Cecembia calidifontis: one gene and its partner. The protein of the gene in region 1 binds, or shares a complex with, the protein of each later gene. Links are inferred from orthologs where the notes say so. Each region holds a gene or a part of one and is shown on either strand. Other genes may lie near its edges.

What was found.
Region 2: the proteins of prfA (region 1) and prmC are in contact, whole or in part, in a crystal structure (PDB 2B3T), measured with the Escherichia coli proteins. The link is inferred for Cecembia calidifontis from one-to-one orthologs.

What each region holds. Positions count from the first base shown.
Region 1 is NZ_SGXG01000001.1:703,129-706,236, forward strand. What follows is about bases 199-2,976. They hold prfA (peptide chain release factor 1), read right to left. Parts: upstream 2,237-2,976; coding sequence 1,160-2,236; downstream 199-1,159. Other genes in these bases: BC751_RS03015 (cystathionine gamma-synthase family protein), read left to right, coding at 199-411; BC751_RS03020 (GNAT family N-acetyltransferase), read right to left, coding at 453-992; BC751_RS03030 (acylphosphatase), read right to left, coding at 2,445-2,711; BC751_RS03035 (hypothetical protein), read right to left, coding at 2,935-2,976. Outside these bases: more of BC751_RS03015, read left to right, coding at 1-198; more of BC751_RS03035, read right to left, coding at 2,977-3,108. UniProt on the Escherichia coli protein: Peptide chain release factor 1 directs the termination of translation in response to the peptide chain termination codons UAG and UAA.
Region 2 is NZ_SGXG01000001.1:839,159-842,417, reverse strand. Bases 130-3,058 are described here. They hold prmC (peptide chain release factor N(5)-glutamine methyltransferase), read left to right. Parts: upstream 130-1,137; coding sequence 1,138-1,980; downstream 1,981-3,058. Other genes in these bases: BC751_RS03600 (thiamine pyrophosphokinase), read right to left, coding at 2,593-3,058; BC751_RS03605 (hypothetical protein), read right to left, coding at 2,287-2,520; BC751_RS03615 (magnesium citrate secondary transporter), read left to right, coding at 778-1,128; BC751_RS03620 (hypothetical protein), read left to right, coding at 494-778; BC751_RS03625 (RsmB/NOP family class I SAM-dependent RNA methyltransferase), read right to left, coding at 130-415. In the rest of the region: more of BC751_RS03625, read right to left, coding at 1-129; more of BC751_RS03600, read right to left, coding at 3,059-3,213; BC751_RS03595 (WD40/YVTN/BNR-like repeat-containing protein), read right to left, coding at 3,235-3,259. UniProt on the Escherichia coli protein: Methylates the class 1 translation termination release factors RF1/PrfA and RF2/PrfB on the glutamine residue of the universally conserved GGQ motif, i.e. on 'Gln-235' in RF1 and on 'Gln-252' in RF2.

The DNA of each region.
Region 1 (3,108 bases):
GTAAGGATGACACAGCAGGCAGAAAATGCCGTCAAAGTCGCCGAATTTTTGAAAAACCACCCTAAAGTCGAGAAAGTATATTACTTAGGACATTTGGAGCCTGGAACTTCCCAGCATGCCATCTTCAAAAAACAACTGTTTTCTGCAGGAGCCATGCTCTCATTTGATATCAAAGGAGGGGAAAAAGAAGCCTTCAAATTTCTGAATAGCCTTAAACTGATCAAGTTGGCTGTTTCTTTGGGAAGCACAGAGTCTTTGGCAGAGCATCCAGAAACCATGACGCACAGTGATGTGTCTGAAGAAGACAAAAAGACAATGGGCATTACAGAAAAATTGATCCGCTTATCGGTTGGGGTAGAGCATTATTCTGACATTATCTGGGATATTGAACAAGCCCTTGAAAAAGCATAAAAAAAGAAAAGGCCGGCACCTAAAATTGGACCGGTCTTTTTTTATTCAAACTTCTCTACCTCTTCCCTTAAAAGGACAAATTGAAATAAATCTCCAACGATTCCATCTTTGATGTAGGCATGTCTTAGTATGGCCTCTGGCTCAAATCCAGCATTTTCCAACACTTTCATAGAAGGAACATTATTATCAAAAACCTGGGCATAAATCCTTTGAATCTGCGGGAATTTTGACAATGCATATTCCGTAAATAGGATCACCGCTTCCGTAGCAATGCCTTTTCCCCAGAAGGGCTCTCCTATCCAGAAGCCCAATTCCATATTGGTCCTTAATTCATTTTTCCCAATTTCACAGCCAACAGACCCTGCCAGTTCTCCAGCAAATTCAATTGCAAAATTTTGAGCCGGGTTAAACTTGTAATTGTACTCTATCCAATGTCTTGCATCATGAATAGTATAAGGATGAGGGAAGCTGTCCCGTAAATTTTTGGCAATTTTGAGGTTATTGGCCAAAGGGTATAACTGATGAAAATGGTCATCATTCCATGTCACCAAACTGATATTTCTTTTACCTTCAATTTTCATCCAAACAGGATTTATCTTTCTTGAAGATAAGTTCCTTTATTCTGATTCGTCACAAAAAGTGGGAAGTTTTTTACGAAAATCCCAAATTTAGGTCTTAAAGGAAAAAATCTTTAAAATTTTACAAAAATCAGGTATTTTCAATCCTAATTTTTGGAGGAATGATCTACTCATTCCTCCATACCTGAGCTTTTCATTTTCTCTACGTTCTCAGCAAATCTCAAAGCGGAAATGAACTCTTCAATATTTCCATCCATGACATCAGGGAGATTATATACGGTTTTATTGATTCTATGATCAGTTACCCTACTTTGTGGATAATTATAGGTCCTGATCTTATCAGATCTGTCTCCACTAGCCACCATCGACTTCCTCTGTGCACCTACTGCCTCATTGTGCTTGGCCAATTCAATTTCATATAAACGCGAACGAAGTACCTTTAAGGCCTTTTCAAAGTTCTTGATCTGGGATTTTTCATCCTGACAGGTTACTACCAAACCGGTGGGGATATGGGTAAGCCTGACCGCAGAATAAGTGGTGTTAACCGATTGACCTCCTGGACCTGAAGAACAAAAGGTATCTTTTCGGATGTCATTCATATTGATCTCTACCTCCACTTCATCCATTTCAGGCAAAACAGCCACTGTGGCTGCAGAGGTATGCACCCTGCCTTGAGTTTCGGTGGCAGGTACCCTTTGTACCCTATGGACACCGGATTCATATTTGAGCATACCATAAACATCTGCCCCGCTGACAGTGCTGATGATCTCTTTGTAACCACCGGAAGGCCCAAAGGTCAAATCCAAAACGGTCAGCTTCCAGCCTTGCTTGTCACAAAAACGCTGATACATCCTGAAAAGGTCCCCTGCAAAAATCGCCGCCTCATCACCTCCGGTTCCAGCCCTTATTTCAAGGATGCAGTCTTTGGAATCATTAGGATCCTTAGGTATAAGCTGCTGTTTAAGCTGTTCTTCAAGCTCTTCTTGCTTTACTTTCAATTCCTCCAACTCCTGCTTTGCCATTTCCCTGAAATCCGGATCTTTCTCTTTCTCCAAAATTTCCTTGGTGCTGGCCAAGTTATCCATGACCAATTTATACTCATCATACAGCCCAACGATCTTTTCCAAGTCCTTGTACTCTTTGGTAAGCTTAGTATACTTACTCATATCGGACATGGAATCAGGCTGAATGAGCAGTTGGCCTAATTCTATAAATCTATCCTTAAGTGCTTGTAATTTTTCAAGCATATGTAACGTTCTTTTTGAATGGCAAAATTAGTAAAATATATCAAACGGCTAATGCCGGGCCCGGAATGATATGGAGCAACGGACATTTGCAGTAAATTTAAACCAGAGGGTTCATGAGTTATCTTAAAGGAGTTAATTCCAAAAACAAATGCCAATTCTTTGAGGGAATTGGCCTTAATAAAGAGAAAACTTTTTGCTTTCCTAAAAACTACTGCAGAATGAGAAAATCCTGATAACCTTGTTCTTCTCCCTGAGAAATTTCCAAATATTCAACCTGGGAATTGGGAGGCCCCAATCGCAACCAAGACTGCATAGCCAAAATGGAATGAAGTTCACCTTCTATTTCCAAAGATACTGTTCCGTCATCTTCATTTTTCACCCAGCCTTTGAGGTCTAATTCAAGCGCTTTTTGTTGGGTATTTTTTCTGAAAAAAACTCCTTGAACTTTGCCATGGACTTTGATCCGTCTGTTCATTATTTTTTAAGGGTTATCACATTAGTGCGGTTCAAATACAAATGTATTAAACGTTTCTTTATTTTCCGAATTTCTCACATATTTGGTTAGTACAATTTACAAGCGGAAAAATTAATATTTACGTGTGTTTGAACTTTAATTTTTCAAGATTTAGTTATAATTAACTAAGAAAAACTCATTGTGATTAACAACGGTTTATTGATCATCACATACAGTTTTCGGCTTACAACTGGGACTTTGGCACATCTTCATACCATTTTTCCTCAAAGGTGGACTCTACCACAATGTCTGCTGTCAAGACCCTATACACCATCCAAATAATTGGCAATGGTGAAATGGAGAACATAAATAAAATCAATGCAGTATTCAAATTTGCATGGATGGCCGTTACAAACAC
Region 2 (3,259 bases), 140 kb from region 1 along the record:
GCGTATCGATTTCTTTGTCCCATTTTTCCCCTAGGAGTTCGGATCCCATTTGGTCCAACCAATCAGGAATGGACTGCTTTATAGCTCTTTTATCTTTTATCTCTTCGTATTTCTCTTTGATTTTTTTAGGGTCAAGACCTTGGAATTCCTTCCAATCCGGGAGGGCGTTTCCCTGCAGTAACCAATAAGTGCCAAATAAATGGTAAAGGTCTTTACTTGGGCTCACTTCATTGATCAGCCGCCACCAGCGAACCATTTCATAAACCGATTCTGCCACAAATCCTCTGTCTCTTGCACCCCATTTGGGGTTGGACTTCAGGACTTTTTCTATGACTTTGTCCGCATATCGGTTATGGTTAAAGATTTCATCAATGGCCTGGACCACTCCTTTGACTGTATTGGGAAATAATTTCATGCTGCAAAGATAGGCAATCCTCAGCAGCAAAGGACGGGTTTCATTGCCATCTTATGGAAAGCTTTTTTAATTTTGGGCATGGGACAGAAAAAATGCCCTCATTGTGGGGAATGGTCCAATTGGACTACGGATATCAAGGATAAATGTGAGCATTGTGGAAAACCGCTTGGTGGAAGGGATTTGGAATATCATGAAATCCGGGAAAGGGACAGCAAGGCCAATAAAGAGCAATGGATTTTTGATATCAAAGAAACTGATGGGCCCGTAATGGTCTTTTTGAAAAGGGCAGGTAACCTTTTTTACACGATTTACATGGCGATTCTTACCTTTTTAGCCTGGTTGATAGCAGTCTTGCCGGGATAATGTCTGTTCTCAAAAACCCATACTTTGTTGTGGCCTGCCTCTTGTTTTGGGTCAATCAATACCTGGAAAAAGTACAGGGAATTTACCTTCCTTTTATTCATGCCTATCTGGATGACCTCTTGGCCATGCCTGTAGTTCTCGGTATTACTTTGCAGGTATTCCAATGGATACATCCCAAGAAGACAAAATTCAGGTTTACCCCTGTTCAGGTAATAGTTGGATGGCTGTATTTTTCATTCCTGTTTGAATTTTTATTGCCCAAATGGTCCGATATTTATGTGGCTGACCCTATTGATGTGCTGATGTACGGATTGGGTTGCCTGTTGTTCTACCGTTTGATTAACCGTTAAGATGCATAGATGATCAGCATTAGGAAGTTGTTTAAGGAATATGTGGATAAATTGGCCGGGCTCTATCCCTTGGAGGAAGCTGAAAGCTTGGTGATCTGGCTTTTTGAAGAATTTCTCGGGAAAAAGAGAATGGACATCATCCGGGATGAACAGATAGAAAAACTTCCCGAAGCACTGCAGGATGCACTGGATCAACTGCTTAAAGGCAAGCCAATCCAATACATTCTGGGCACTGCTCCATTTTATGGCAGGGAATTCGAAGTAAGTCCTGCAGTTTTGATACCTAGGAATGAAACAGAGGAGTTGGTGCACCTGATCATCAAAGAAAACCCAGGGGAGGGATTGCGGATTCTGGATATCGGAACAGGTTCGGGTTGTATTCCTATCACCTTATCCCGTGAAATGAACCATCCCCAGGTATTTGCAGTGGACATCAGCCCTGAGGCCTTGGAGATGGCCAAAAGAAATGCATTTGTCCATCATGCTGCTGTGGATTTCCGCTTACTGGATATCTTGAAGGAAGATATTCCATTTGAAAACCTGGATATAGTGGTCAGCAATCCCCCTTATGTAAGGTATTCAGAAAAGGAAAAAATGCATCAAAATGTGCTGGAATATGAACCCCATTTGGCCCTTTTTGTCTTCGATGAGGATCCATTGCTTTTTTATCGGGAGATTGCGTTAAAGGCAGGAAAGGTATTGAAGCAGGGCGGTAAACTTTACTTTGAAATCAATGAAGCTTTGGGGCTAGATACCCAAAAACTCATGGAGAGCCTGGGCTATTCCCAAGTCAGGGTGTTGAAAGACCTGAATGACAGGGAGAGGATGGTAGTGGGACTTTGGATTGCTTAATTCCAAATTAAAGATTTAGCTTTTTGGGGTCTTTGTAGTTAGATCTAAAGCTGACTACTTCAAGGTAATCTTGGTTAATCCTGTAATAAATGCTTGTTTGTTTGCTGAAAACACATTTTCAGAGGTCCTTTCTCCTATTTGAAACTTTATACATTTCAGGATTTTGGCAAATGAGACTTTGCGTTTTTTCAATTTTTTCAAAAACCTCTTTGGCCTTGCCATGACCAAACTTTTGAATAATATATTCCAACAATTCAATTTCTTCGTCCCTTGCTCGTAAAGAATATCTAATTTTCAAAGGCACTTTTAAAAGTTAAAACGGTTCTTGATTTCATCTCGGACAGATTGGTGAGAAACATAATTGCCTTTATCAAGCTGATCCAACCCCTCCTCAATAGCTTTTTGCTCATCTTCACTTAATTCTTCCCAAAAATCAACGTCTACCTCAATATTTAGGAGCTTTTTGATTGCGTTCAGGACCTTTTCATCCTCCGTATTGATTATTTCTGTTATGATTCTATATTTTAGAGAGATGTCCATTTTTTAATATCCAATATCGATGATATAAAAATAACAATTTTTTAGGAAGTTCAGGTTCCGTTTTTGAATAGGTTAAGGAAATGTGTTAAAAAACTCTCCAATCCAAAACAGTCCATTAGAATGAAACCAGGTGTTTCCTTCCGGAAGGGTTATCCTGTTATCGGAGTGGATTTTCAGAACTTGGATTCCTTCCTCATTTTTGACTTCTATTAAACTACCTTCGGGAGCGAGGAGCTGTATATCACAAGCAGTAAACCATTTTTTAAAGTTTCCATTTTTGACCGGAAAGTACCTCACCGGACCATCCCAGATCACCAAATCTATGAATTCCAACATAGGCTCCAATTCAGAGACTTTTTGGTGGTCAAAGCCGACGATATTGGCTGCCCCATGCTTGGAGGCAATGAGGTATTGAAGGGCCTCTTCCAGGTAATTTTTATGTTGCACGCCAAGAAATCTTACCGGGTATTGTTCTTCCAGCAGCTTGTAATGGGATCTTTGGAATTCCAGATCAGCAAGTATAATGTCAATTTTGATGCCCCATGAAATAACCGTGTACACCTCCTCCTGGGCTACCAAAACGGTGGGCACCCATTCCAAGAGCGGCGCGATCAAATCAAAGGGAACCCCATTGGTATTTAAGATTACCAGAGCGGGTTCCTGTTGTTCTTTGACAAAATGATGTGAGGACATGCTGCAAATTTATGGATTCTCTTATTTCACAAATAAAACCCCAATC